DNA from 3 places in the Streptomyces sp. NBC_01013 genome. Region 1 is predicted to be linked to each of the others. Evidence: riboswitches for the same ligand, from Rfam matches in the RefSeq annotation. Region 1 holds a riboswitch; each other region holds the start of a gene.
What was found. Region 1 has a riboswitch for thiamine pyrophosphate ahead of OG538_RS02675 (purine-cytosine permease family protein). Riboswitches for the same ligand answer to the same signal wherever they lie in the genome.
Positions count from the first base shown of each region.

Region 2: linked by a shared signal. The riboswitch ahead of thiC (phosphomethylpyrimidine synthase ThiC) and the one ahead of OG538_RS02675 (purine-cytosine permease family protein) in region 1 are both predicted to bind thiamine pyrophosphate.
Region 3: linked by a shared signal. The riboswitch ahead of OG538_RS09375 (thiamine ABC transporter substrate binding subunit) and the one ahead of OG538_RS02675 (purine-cytosine permease family protein) in region 1 are both predicted to bind thiamine pyrophosphate.

Region 1 is NZ_CP108687.1:615,391-619,943, reverse strand. It holds gene OG538_RS02675 (purine-cytosine permease family protein) at 1-1,251, opposite strand, end outside; TPP riboswitch at 1,242-1,336, opposite strand; gene OG538_RS02670 (FBP domain-containing protein) at 1,628-2,122, opposite strand; gene OG538_RS02665 (NUDIX hydrolase) at 2,179-2,682, opposite strand; gene OG538_RS02660 (hypothetical protein) at 2,756-3,676, opposite strand; gene OG538_RS02655 (SPFH domain-containing protein) at 3,673-4,553, opposite strand, start outside.
Region 2 is NZ_CP108687.1:4,111,987-4,116,539, forward strand. It holds gene OG538_RS17790 (hypothetical protein) at 1-662, shown strand, start outside; gene thiC (phosphomethylpyrimidine synthase ThiC) at 714-2,489, opposite strand; TPP riboswitch at 2,482-2,615, opposite strand; gene OG538_RS17800 (YibE/F family protein) at 2,686-4,017, shown strand; gene OG538_RS17805 (SsgA family sporulation/cell division regulator) at 4,098-4,535, opposite strand.
Region 3 is NZ_CP108687.1:2,210,225-2,214,777, forward strand. It holds gene OG538_RS09365 (ABC transporter ATP-binding protein) at 1-329, opposite strand, end outside; gene OG538_RS09370 (ABC transporter permease) at 332-1,945, opposite strand; gene OG538_RS09375 (thiamine ABC transporter substrate binding subunit) at 2,032-3,132, opposite strand; TPP riboswitch at 3,214-3,330, opposite strand; gene rlmN (23S rRNA (adenine(2503)-C(2))-methyltransferase RlmN) at 3,372-4,478, opposite strand.

The DNA.
Region 1 (4,553 bases):
GAGGGTGAAGGCGGTCAGCGCCGGCCACCACGGCTGCGGGCGGGAGGTCTCGGTCGCCAGGTCGATGGGGGAACCGCCGCGGGCCTTGGCCCGGACGATCCAGTCGACGGCCACGATCGCGACGAACGCGGGGATCCAGTAGCCCACGAGAAGCAGGACGTTCTGGAAGCGTGCCGTGGTGTCGGCCGCATGCATCCACAGCACGAGCGGGAATCCGAGTGCGGCGGCGAGTGCCGCGGCCACGGGACGCGGCAGGCGGACCCCCATCGTCTGCAACGCCAGCGATCCGCTGTAGTCGTTCATGGCGTTGCTGCACAGTGCGGCCAGCGCCACGGCGAGCAGTCCGAACGCTCCGAGGGCGCCCCCGCCGAGCAGTGTGTCGATGCCGCGGGCGGTCTGGTCGGTGAACACGGACGCGCCCCACAGGCCGAGGGCCTGGACTGCCACGAAGGAGGAGCTGATCCCGAGGAGCGTGCACCAGAACATGTGCGGCCGGGACGCCGTGCGCGGCAGATAGCGGCTGAAGTCGCTGGCGTACGGCGCCCAGGACAGCGCCAGGCTCAGGGCGATCGTGCAGGTCAGGACGAAGGCGCCCGCCCGGTCGGCGCCGTGCGCCGTGCCGGTGGCGGCGGGGTGCACACCGTTCAGGAGCTTCGTGGAGAGCGCGGCGAACGCGGCGGCGAGAGCGAAGGTCATCATGGTTTGGAGCCGGTGGATCACCTCGTACCCCAGGACGCCGAGCGCACCCTGGGCAGCCATCATGACCAGCACACCCAGCCAGAACGGCCAGCCGCACAGCTGGGCCAGCGCGTCACCGCCGAACAAGCCGATCAGTGCGTCCCAGGCGATGGACGACAGCCATTGCAGTGCGCCGGGCAGCACGACACCCCTGCCGAACGCCAGCCGGGCGAGAGGTAGTTGGCCGGCGCCGGTCTGGCTGCCCCAGGTGCCCAGATACGCGGTGGGCACGGCACCGAGGAGCGTGCCGAGCGCGACGGCGGTGAGCGCCGTGGCGAAGTCCAGGCCCAGCGCGATGCCGACGGTGCCGGTGAAGACGCCGGTCATCGTCAGGTTGGGGGCGAACCAGACCGTGAACAGCCTTCCGGGCCTGCCGTAGCGGCGGCCCTCGGGCACGGGGGCTATCCCGTGCGCTTCGATGCGCAGATCGCCGGCGGCAGTGGGCATGCGCCCGTGGAACGCGGGCTGCGGGGCCGCGGCTGCGTGTTCGTCCTGGGCATGCGGCAATGACATGAAGACATCCCTCCGCCAGTGCTAACTGGTTCAGGTTCGACGGGTGTGTTCTCAGCCCCTGTGCGGGGCACCCCGTGTCCGGTGCGGCGGCCAGAATAGCCGGACGTGCGCGGGTCGCGGTGCGGCGGGTCGGACAGCGAACGCGCAGCGGAAGCCGCCGTGCCCGATCGTGCTGTCACGGGTGTTGGAGGTCTGCGCGGCGATTAGCCTGCGGTGGGGCGGCGCCGGCTTCGGGTCGGAGCCGGGCTCGACGGCTGCGGGACGTACAGCGGGCCCCGGCCGGATCACGTACCAGCACGTCCGGGCAGCCGTTCCGCGCGCAGGGTCGTGCCCGTCCCGACCGCAGGAGCGCCGGGGCGGGCACGGCGGTCCCCGCTCAGCCGAAGAGCTTGGCGACGTATGCCGAGAGATTGGCCTTCGTGCGGTCGATCTGCTCCTCCACGGTCAGCGACTCCTTGAAGCGGGCGCCCGAGGCCACGGCCTTCTTCCCCCGTACATAGAGCGAGCACGCCAGGTCGGTGCACATGTACAGACCCACCGAATTGCCCTCGCGCCCGGCCGGGCCCGCCTTGCGGGCGGTCTGCAGGGAGACTCCGCTGCCCGGGTGCGTGGTCAGACACAGTGAGCACATGCTGCGGTGGAGGAAACCGCGCTGCTGGGAGGGGAAGCGCAGCGAGATTCCGGTCGGCCGGCCCTCGTGCTCGGTGACGATGTAGCTGCGCCCCGGGGCAGAGAGATCACGCCACCCCAGGAAGTCGAGATCGTCCCACGGCAGCTCGTCGAGATCGCGGGGCAGCGGCAGACGCCCGGCTTCTCCCTTGGAGCAGTTGACGAACGATGTGCGGATGTCCTGTTCGGTCACGGCCTTCATACGGACGACGCTAACTCTGCCTATGAGCCCTAGGCAAATGATTAATTGATTTAGGGCTATGCCTGTGTGCTCTCGGTCACGATGTCCAGCCGGTGCACGGGAGGGTGCGTGATCCCGAGATCGGGGCGCCAGGCGGCGAGGATCTGCGCCGTGGGGTGGAAGAGCGGCGCCGGCAGGTCCTCGGGCCGGATCCACTGCCAGGTGCTGATGAGATGGGGTTCCGTCACCTGCACGGTGGCGTCCCGGGAGGTCAACAGCGCGGCCATGGTCACCCGGTTGATCCCCTGCACCGCGTCGTGCAGCATCGCGAACACGCGTACCTCGTGCTCGGCGGCCTCCAGCCCCGTCTCTTCCCGGAGCTCACGTACTGCCGCCGCCGCGATGGACTCGTGCGTCGGATCGACCTTGCCGCCGGGGAGCTCCCAGGTGCCGCTGTGATGCCGCCCGAGGAGGATCCGTCCCTGCCCGTCCCGCACGATCACGCCGACACCCAGAGCCGCTTGGGCCAGGGGCGGGCGGGAGTTGCGGGCGGGGATCTGCGAAGTCGCTTCGCTGTCCATGGTGTTCCTCGTGGGATTCGGTGACCGGTACGGGGCACCGAGCCTACGTGCGGGGCCGGTGTCCGGCGGGCGGTCACACGGCCAGTCGCAGCGAGGTGGCCGAGATGCCGAGCCGCACGGTCTGCCCCCACGTCAGCTCCAGCGCGTCCGCCTCCATGCCATCGCCGAAGACCACCAGCCGGTCGGACTCCACGGTCAGCCGCAGCCCCTGCCCGCGGCCCAGTTCGCCCGAGACGAGCGAGGTGCCCGTGGCCGGTGACGGCCAGGCCTCCCGGACGAACCAGAGCAGCCGGGGGTCGGACGGACCGGGCAGGGGCAGGGCGCTGCGGCGTTCCTGCCACAGGGAGCGCAGCCACCCGGTGGCGCCGGTGCCGGTGCCGACCAGCACGCCGGACGAGGCCTGCGGTTCGGTGGACGAGGCATGCGGCCCGGCGGGGGAGTCCGCCGGCCCTACGCCGAGGCGGTAGCGCGCGGTCTGGTGCCCGGACGGGCCGAGGTAGATCTCGTTGAGCGCCACGAGCCGCTGCGTGTCGTCGGCCACCGCCTCGACCATGGTCAGCTCGTCCGCGGGGGCGCCCGGGGCCACGGCGGCCCGTAGCAGCGCTGCCGCGTCGGCCGGGCGGTGGCGCACCAGAACGCCGGGATTGCGGCCGGGGTCGGTGTCGATGCCCACGACCGGCTGCCCGGAGAGGTACTTGGCGGCGTTGGCGACCAGACCGTCCTGGCCGACGACGACCACCACGTCCTCGGGTGCGAACAGGAACCGGTCCAGGTCCGCCCGCTCCACCCGGGAGTGGCGCCACTGGAGCGGAACGGCAGCCGCCACGTCGGCCAGGGCCTGCCGGGTCCGTTCGTGCCGCCGGGCCACGTCGTCGATGGACCGGCCCCGGCTGGAGAGGAAGAACGCGGCCTGACCGTGCGTCCCGTGCCGGGCCAGCAACTCCTCGTACTCGGTGGTGCGGTGGACCAGGACCGCCCTCGGGGCCAGACTCACGCCCGGGTCTCCGGTGAGGTCCGGCCGAGCTTGGTGAGCAGGCCCGTGAGGACGTCGGGGGAGAGGGTGAGGCTGTCGATGCGCGGCAGGTTCTCGGCGAGCCGGGTCGCTGCCAGTGCGTGCAGGGTCGCGGCCTCCACCTCGCCGTGCACCCGCAGCCAGGCCGCCTGTGACTCGGCACGGGCCGCGCCGACCTCACGGGCCGCTTCGGCCTCGGCGCGGGCGAGACGCACCTTGCGCGCCGCCTCCGCCTCGGCGCGCACGCCGTCGGCCGCCGCGTGCTCCTCGGCCTCACGGCGGGTGTTGGTGCCGCGTTGCTCGACCAGCTGCTCCTCGCGTCGGGCGAGCTCGATCTGGCTGGCCAGTTCGTTCTCCGCGATCGTCCGCTCGCGCTCGACGGCCACGGCCCGGCGTTCGTAGGTGGCCCGGTCGGCCTCCTGCTGGATCTGCTCGCGGGCGGGCGTGCGCAGCGCGCGTTCCACTTCGGCCTCGGGGCGGATGGCGACGACGCGCACCGCCACCACGTCGATGCCGGTGGCGGGCAGCCGGGGCTCGTCGGCCAGGCCGGCCGCCACCCGTTCGCGTACCGCGGCGACACCGTCCACCAGCGCGGCGGCCAGCGGGGTGCGGGCCAGGACGTCCAGGGTGTGCTGCTGAGCCGTCTCGGTGAGCAGCGTGGCGATCTGCTCCAGCGGGGCGCCGCGCCAGGCGCCGGTGTCGGGATCGACGGAGAAGTCGAGGCGTGCGGCAGCCTCGGCCGGATCGCTGATCCGGTACGTGACCGTGGCCTGCACGGTCACGTCCTGGAAGTCGGCCGTGCGGGCGTGGAAGGCCATGGCCAGTTCGCGGTCGTTGACCGGCACCTCGGAGAGCGCGG
Region 2 (4,553 bases), 3.5 Mb from region 1:
CGGCGCTGATCACGGCGGCTGCGGCCACCGAGTACGAGCACTACGTGAAGGCTCGCGAGGAGATCCGCGCTGCGGCCGCCCGGGACGAGGGCGGTGAACCCGACACGGGCCAGTCCGGCGCCCACCAGTCGGGCGCCGGCATAGGAGCCGTCATCACCGTGCTGGCCCCGATGCTGGCAGGTACGGCCGCGGTGATCTTCCTGCTCATCGGCTACATCCTCAAGGCGCTCGACCCGCCTCCCTCGTTCGCGGACACCATGGTGGGCGCGGGCTGGTTCTTCACGGCGGCCACGGCGGCCGCGATCCTCGTCGCCGCGGTCGGTCTTCTCCTCACCGCTCTGCGCAACGGCTCGACCTCGCCGGCCGACGAGGAGCAGGGTGAGGAGCTGCCGGAGGACGTGGCCCGCGCCAGGGAGGCCTGGCGGCACGCCCTGCTGGAACGCGGGATCCTGCCGTTCCTGAGGGACGCACTCGCCGACCCGGGGGCCGCCCCCGCCGCGCGCATCCCGCACCGCTCGGCCAACCGCATCCCGAAGATCGGCTACAGCAGGCCGGACTTCTCCAGCCCGGACGACGGCCCGGCCGCCGCGCCCCGCCCGACGTTCACCAGTCCGGACTTCACCAGTCCCGACTTCGGGGGACCCGAACACGAGCTGGACTGACGGGTTCAGGGGCTCGGGAGGCCCGTCGCAGGGCCTCCCGAGCTCCGGGACCTACTCCGCGATGGGCAGATAGACCCGGTTGCCCGCCTCCGCGAACTCCTTGGACTTCTCCGCCATCCCCGCCTCGATCTCCGCCTGTGAACCGCCGTGCTCGCGCCGGATGTCCTGGGAGATCTTCATCGAGCAGAACTTCGGGCCGCACATCGAGCAGAAGTGCGCCGTCTTCGCCGGTTCGGCCGGCAGCGTCTCGTCATGGAACTCCCGTGCGGTGTCCGGGTCGAGGGCCAGATTGAACTGGTCCTCCCATCGGAACTCGAACCGGGCGTCCGACAGCGCGTCGTCCCACTCCTGCGCCCCCGGGTGGCCCTTGGCCAGGTCAGCCGCATGGGCCGCGATCTTGTAGGTGATGACCCCGGTCTTCACGTCGTCCCGGTCAGGAAGACCGAGGTGCTCCTTGGGCGTCACGTAGCAGAGCATCGCCGTACCCCACCAGGCGATCATCGCCGCACCGATGCCCGAGGTGATGTGGTCGTACGCCGGCGCCACATCGGTCGTCAGGGGGCCGAGGGTGTAGAACGGCGCCTCCTCGCAGATCTCCTGCTGGAGGTCGATGTTCTCCTTGATCTTGTGCATCGGAACGTGTCCGGGACCCTCGATCATGGTCTGGACCCCGAACCGCTTGGCGACCGCGTTCAGCTCGCCGAGCGTACGCAGCTCCGCGAACTGGGCCTCGTCGTTGGCGTCCGCGATCGACCCGGGCCGCAGCCCGTCGCCCAGGGAGTACGTCACGTCGTACGAGGCAAGGATCTCGCAGAGCTCCTCGAAGTTCTCGTAGAGGAACGACTCCGTGTGGTGCGCGAGGCACCACGCCGCCATGATCGAGCCGCCCCGGGAGACGATGCCGGTCTTGCGGCGCGCCGTCAGCGGCACGTACGGCAGGCGCACGCCGGCGTGAACCGTCATGTAGTCGACGCCCTGCTCGGCCTGCTCGATGACGGTGTCCTTGTAGATCTCCCAGGTCAGCTCCTCCGCCCTGCCGTCCACCTTCTCGAGTGCCTGGTAGAGCGGCACGGTGCCGATCGGCACCGGGGAGTTGCGAAGAACCCACTCACGGGTGGTGTGAATGTTGCGGCCGGTGGACAGATCCATGACCGTGTCGGCGCCCCACTTGGTCGCCCAGGTCATCTTGTCCACCTCCTCCTCGATGGAGGACGAGACCGCGGAGTTGCCGATGTTGGCGTTCACCTTCACCAGGAACCGCTTGCCGATGATCATCGGCTCGATCTCCGGGTGGTTGACGTTGGCCGGCAGAACGGCCCGGCCCGCGGCGATCTCTTCGCGCACGGTCTCGGGCTCGACGTTCTCCCGGATCGCCACGTACTCCATCTCCGGGGTCACCTCGCCCCGCCGGGCGTACGCGAGCTGGGTGACGGGGCGCCCGTCCCGGCTGCGCCGGGGCTGTCGGGGACGGCCGGGGAAGACGGCGTCCAGATTGCGCAGCCCACCGCGCGGTGACGTGTGCTTCAGCCCGTCGTCCTCCGGGCGTGCGGGACGGCCCGTGTACTCCTCGGTGTCGCCGCGGGCGATGATCCAGTTCTCCCGCAACGGCGCCAGTCCCCGGCGGACGTCCGTCTCGGTCGAGGGATCGGTGTACGGCCCCGACGTGTCGTACAGCGTCACGTCCTTGCCGTTGGTGAGGTGCACCTGACGGACCGGCACCCGGAGGTCCGGGCGTGAGCCCTGGACGTACCCCTTGTGCCATCCGATGGACTTTCCGGCCTCGTCGTTCTCATTCGAGGCAGGCGTGCGCGTGTCCGATGTGGTCATGAGACCTACTCCCTACGCCGGCATTACCCGGTAACAGGTTCGGCGGTCGGCGCAGCGAGTCCCGTACGGACGTACGGAGATCAGCGCCCTCTCAGCCCGGTGCTCCGAGCTCCCGCGTGTGCAAAGGTGCCACCACGCTAGCGCCCTCATCGGCCGACTGAACAGAGGGCCCTTCCGTAGTTGCGATGATCGGCCGGTGACGTCCCCTCATAGCGACTTCGAAACACAGGCCCATCAGCACGCGCACACGCACAGCCACGGGCCCGCCGCTCCCGTCTCCGGCCATCTGCGCAAGGTGATCGCCGCCGTGCTGATTCCGTTCGCGGCCGCGGTCGTCGTCGGGCTCGTGGTCCTCTGGCCCGGTGGTGCGCCGGCGCACGAGCGCACCGGTGTCGGCTTCGACCGGCAGACCCAACAGGGCAAGGTGGTGAACATCGACAGAGTCGACTGCAAGGACGTGAACGCCTCCCAGCTGCCCCTCAGCGTTGAGACCGCACCGCCCACGGGCGAGCGGGCCGAAGGGGCCGCCCTCTGCAAGAAGGCCACCGTCGAGATCACGAGCGGGCAGGACAAGGGCCGGAAGTTCGTCGAGGTCGTCCAGCCCGACGCGCCCCGGCAACTACGGGACGGGCAGGGGGTGGTCGTCGCCTACGCCCCCGACGCGCCCCATGACCTCCAGTACTCCGTCACCGATGTGAACCGGAAGTTCCCGTTGATGCTGCTGGCCGGGATCTTCGCGCTGGTCGTGGTCGTCGTGGGCAGAATGCGCGGGGTAATGGCCCTGGTGGCACTCGCCCTGTCGTTCGCCATCCTGACCCTGTTCATCCTTCCGGGGATTCTGCAGGGCTCGAACCCGCTGGTCGTGGCAGTCGTGGGGGCAAGCGCCATCATGCTGATCGCCCTCTACATCTGCCATGGACTGACAGCCCGCACCTCCGTCGCCGTCATCGGCACCCTGATCTCGCTGCTGCTGATCGGGCTCCTCGGCTCGCTCTTCGTCGGCTGGGCGACTCTGAGCGGGAACACCGACGACAACACCGGCCTCATCCACGGCCTGTATCCGCACATCGACATGAGCGGACTGCTGCTGGCCGGCGTCATCATCGGTTCCCTGGGGGTGCTCGACGATGTGACGGTCACCCAGACCTCGGCGGTCTGGGAACTGCACCAGGCGGACCCGACGATGAGCGCGAAGGATCTCTACCGGGCAGGCATCAGGATCGGGCGCGACCACATCGCCTCAGTGGTCAACACCCTGGTGCTCGCGTATGCGGGCGCCGCGCTTCCACTGCTGCTGCTGTTCTCGATCGCCCAGAGCGGCGTGGGGACGGTGGCCAACAGCGAACTGGTGGCGGAGGAAATCGTGCGCACACTGATCGGCTCGATCGGACTGGTCGCCTCGGTACCTGTGACCACCGCGCTCGCGGCACTGGTCGTCTCCGCGGACCGCACCGGACTCGCCGCAGATTCCGGAGCTCCGGCATCCGCGCGAAGCGGCAGGGGGCACCGCCGCCGGACGAGGTCCTGAGTGCCCGGACACGGAGAGCGATTCACCCGTTCGGCAGGTGTGCTGTTCGACCGGCATACAGGCCATGGGCACCGCCTTCGTCAGCCGGCGTTCTGCTCCTCGGCCAGAATCCGTCCCAGTGCCTCTTCCAAATTGCCCTCGAAATCACCCAGCGTGCACTCCTGGCCGAGCGGCACGAGCTTGTCCGTCCGGTCGAGGAATGCCACCAGGGGTGCCGTGCCGGCCCTGAACAGCGCACGGTCGGCGCCCACCTGGAGCCGGATGTGGACGTCGGAGAGGCCTTCGGGCTCCGTGGGCCCGATGTGCACATCGCCGTCACCACTGGGGCTGTTGAGACCGTCGAGCAGCAGCTCACGGCCGAAAGCCCAGGTGACGGGGGCGTCGCCGGGCAGATGGAAGGTCATCCGGATCGCGTACGGATCGCACACTTCGTACCGGAGCTCCACCGGGATACGGAAAGAGAGCTCCTCGGAGACGAGGAAGCTCATCATGACCTCAGCTTGAACCGACTCGCGCATCGTTCAACCCCGCAGTAG
Region 3 (4,553 bases), 1.6 Mb from region 1:
CGGTCCTGCTCGCTCCTGTCCACACCGCGCATCCGCAGCCCGAAGGCGACGTTCTCGCCGACGTCCCGATGCGGGAAGAGCTGGTGGTCCTGGAACATCAGGCCGAGCCCGCGCCGATGGACCGGCACCCCGTCCTGGTCCGCGCCGTCGAGCAACACCCGCCCGCCGTCGGCCTGCTGGAGTCCGGCGACGACGCGCAGCAGGGTGGACTTCCCACTGCCGCTCGGTCCCAGGACACAGACGATCTCGTGCTCGGCGACCTCCAGGTCCACCGCGTCGAGCGCCGCCCGCTCACCGAAGCGCACGGTGGCCGATTCCAGCGTCAGCATCTCTAGAACTCCCCGGATCGGTCCGTACGGATACGTTCGAGCAGCAGCAGTGACACCGCGCACACGAGCATCAGAATGGTGCTGAGGGCCATCGCCTGGCCGTAGTTGAGCTCCCCGGACCGGCCGAGCAGCCGGGCGACGGCCACCGGGAGCGTGGGACTGTCGGGCCGCGCGATGAACACGGTGGCCCCGAACTCGCCGAGTGACACAGCGAAAGCGAATCCGGCGGCGACCAGCAGTGCCCGGCGCACGAGCGGCAGATCCACCTCACGCCAGGCCCGCCACGGGGAGGCGCCGAGCACCGCGGCGGCTTCGCGCAGCCGCCCGTCGACCGCTCTGAGGACCGGCAGCATGGTGCGGACGACGAAGGGCACTCCGACGAGCGCCTGGGCGAGCGGCACCAGGATCCAGGAGGTACGCAGATCCAGCGGTGGCTCGTCGAGGGTGATCAGGAAGCCGAAGCCGACGGTGACGGCGGAGACGCCGAGTGGCAGCATCAGCAACGCGTCGAATCCCCGGACGAGCCGCCCCGCCTTCCTGGTCAGGGCCGCGGCCGCCAGTCCTCCGACGAACAGGGCGATGAGGGTGGCGACCAGGGCGTAGCGCAGGGAGTTCCCGATCGCCTCGATCGGTGCGACCAGGAACGTTCCGCTGTTCGCCTCCGCCGAGGCCAGCGCACGGTAGTAGGCGAACCCGTGGCCGCCGGACACATCGAGCGACCGCTCCACCAGGACACCGAGCGGCAGCAGAATCAGCACCAGCACGGTCAGCAGCACGCCTCCGAGCAGCGCCCACTGGCCCGCTCCGCGCGGCCTGCGGGACGTCTGAGCCGGATCGACGAGCTTCAGCGCGGTCTCCCTGCGCCGCACGGTCCACGCGTGCACGGCCAGCACGGCGCCGACCGCGACGAACTGCACCAGGGTCAGCACGGCAGCCGTGGGCAGGTCGAGCAACTGCGCGGTCTGCCGGTAGATCTCCACCTCCAGCGTGGAGAAGCCCGGTCCGCCGAGGATCTGCACGACACCGAAGGAGGTGAAGGTGAACAGGAAGACCATCAGCGCCGCGGCAGCCACGGCGGGGCCGAGCGCGGGGAGGGTGACACGGCGCCAAGCGGCGAAACGCCCCGCGCCGAGGACCCGCGCGGCCTCCTCCTGCCGGGGGTCGAGCTGCGCCCAGAGTCCACCGACGGTGCGCACGACGACGGCGTAGTTGAAGAAGACGTGGGCCAGCAGGATCGCCCACACCGTGGTGTCGAGCCGCACACCCCAGAGCCCGTCGAGGAAGCCGCCGCGGCCGAGCAGCGCGAGGAACGCCGTGCCGACGACAACGGTCGGGAGGACGAACGGCACGGTGACGACCGCCCGCAGCACCTGCTTGCCGGGGAAGTCGAACCGCGCGAAGACGTACGCGCCCGGCAGCGCGACCAGCAGGGTCAACGCGGTCGAGGCGAGGGCCTGCCAGAGCGTGAACCAGAGGACGTTCTGGATGTCCGGCCGGCCCAGCACCTCGCCGAACCGGCCGAACTGCCATACGCCTTCGGCCTTGAGCCCGCGCCCCACGATCGCGGCGACGGGATAGGCGAAGAACAACGCGAAGAACGCCACGGGCACGGCCATCAGACCGAGCCGCACCGCGCCCCCGCGCAGGGACCGGACGCGCGCGGCCTTCCCGCGCGCGCCCGGTCCGCGTGCGGGAGTCTTCGCTACTTCACTACGAGCGAGGACCATGACTGGACCCACTGCTCACGGTTCTTGGCGATCTCGTCGGGGGCGACGGTCGTCGGCTTGTCGACCGTGGCACCGAACTTCGTGAAGAGGTCCGGCACCTTCGCGCCCTTGGTGACCGGGCTGACGAACATGTTGAGCGGCATGTCCTCCTGGAACTGCTTGCCGATCAGGAAGTCCAGGAGCGCCTTGCCACCCGCCGCGTTCTTCGCCCCGTCGAGCAGGCCGGCGAACTCGATCTGGCGGAAGCACGTCCCGGTGGCGACGCCGGTGGGGGCGGTCTTCGGCTGCGGGTCCGCGTACAGCACCTCGACGGGCGGGCTGGAGGCGTAACTGACGACGAGCGGCCGGTCCGCCTTGGCCTTCTTGCCGCCCGCGGAACCGGAGAACTCCTCGTTGTACGCCTGCTCCCAACCGTCGACGACCTTGACGCCGTTGTTCTTCAGCTTCTTCCAGTAGTCCTGGTAGCCGTCCGCGCCGTAGGTGGCAACGCTGCCGAGGAGGAACCCGAGGCCGGGCGAGGAGGTCGCGGCGTTCTCGGTGACGAGGAGGTTCTTGTACGCGGGCTTCGCCAGGTCCTCGAAGGACTGCGGCGGAGCGAGCTTCTTGTCGGCGAAGTACTTCTTGTCGTAGTTGACGCAGATGTCGCCGGTGTCGACCGGGGTGACCCTGTGCTTGTCGTCCAGCTGGACGTCGGCCGCGACCCGGTCGAGGCCCTTGGCCTCGTACGGCGTGAACAGCCCGTTGTCGAGGGCGCGCGAGAGCAGGGTGTTGTCCACGCCGAAGAACACGTCGCCGCGCGGCGAGCCCTTGGTCAGGATCTCCTGGTTGAGTGCCGCGCCCGCGTCACCGCTCTTCAGCACCTTGACGGTGTAACCGGTCTGCCGGGTGAACTCCTTCAGCACGCCCTTGGAGGCGTTGAAGGAGTCGTGGCTGACGAGGGTGACGGTCTTGGAGCCCGTGCCCCGGGTTCCACCGGAACCCGATGCCGAGTCGTCGGAGCTGCCGCATCCGGTGAGCGCGGTCGCGCCGATTGCGGCGGCGACGGCCGTCACCGCGATCTTCCTGGTGGTGCTCATGTGATTCCTCCTGGGTATGACCAGGAAGAGACGCGGCCCTGCCCGCACCGGCGGAAACCGGAAGCGGGCAGGGCGCAACAGCTTGAGTAAGGTCCGAACTTCCTACCCGGAATGACCCGGGCGAGGTTCAGAGGGTCTGCGGCCAACCTGTTCTCGGTGCCGCACTCTCAGCGCTGTGGCGCTCCCCTGTCGGAATATGAAGTTGCTTTCGAGCCCAGGCTACACGGCCGATTTCGGCCTCAGCGCTCGGATGCCGCCAGCTGTCCGCAGGCCCCGTCGATCTCCTGGCCACGAGTGTCCCGCACGGTCACCGGCACCCCGTGGGCGGCGATCGCCTCGACGAACGCCTTCTCGTCCTCGGGTCGAGAAGCGGTCCACTTCGATCCGGGCGTCGGGTTGAGCGGGATCAGGTTGACGTGAACCCGCTTGCCCTTGAGCAGCCGGCCGAGCCGGTCGCCCCGCCACGCCTGGTCGTTGATGTCGCGGATCAGCGCGTACTCGATGGAGATGCGGCGGCCGGACTTCTCCGCGTACTCCCAAGCGGCGTCCAGGACCTCGCGCACCTTCCACCGGGTGTTCACGGGCACGAGCGTGTCACGCAGCTCGTCGTCGGGGGCATGCAGCGAGACGGCGAGACGGCACTTGAAGCCCTCGTCGGCGAATCGCAGCATCGCGGGGACGAGGCCGACGGTGGAGACGGTGATCCCGCGCTGCGAGAGGCCGAGCCCGTCGGGCTCCGGATCGGTCAGCCGACGGATCGCGCCGACCACGCGGTTGTAGTTGGCGAGCGGTTCGCCCATACCCATGAAGACGATGTTGGAGAGCCGGGCCGGTCCGCCCGGGACCTCGCCGTCGCGCAGCGCCCGCATACCGTCGACGATCTGGTGGACGATCTCGGCGGTGGAGAGGTTGCGGTCGAGCCCGGCCTGCCCGGTGGCGCAGAACGGGCAGTTCATGCCGCAGCCGGCCTGCGAGGAGATGCACATCGTGACGCGCTCGGGATAACGCATCAGCACCGACTCGACCAGCGTCCCGTCGTGCAGCTTCCACAGCGTCTTACGGGTGGTGTCGTCGTCGCAGCTGATGTGCCGGATCACGGACATCAGATCGGGGAACAACGCCTCGGCCAGCTTGTCGCGCGATCCGGCGGGGATGTTGGTCCACTCCGACGGGTCGTGCGCATACCGCGCGAAGTAGTGCTGCGAGAGCTGCTGCGCGCGGAAAGGCTTCTCGCCGGTCGCGGCGACTGCTTCCTTGCGCTCGGCGGGCGTGAGGTCGGCGAGGTGGCGCGGGGGCTTCTTGGCTCCGCGGGGCGCGACGAAAGTGAGTTCTCCGGGCTTAGGCATGGTTCCTCCAGTGTCGCAGACACGCCGAGGTGCCGGTGCTCGTCAGCGGTGAGGTCCGTCATCGGGCCGCCGCCG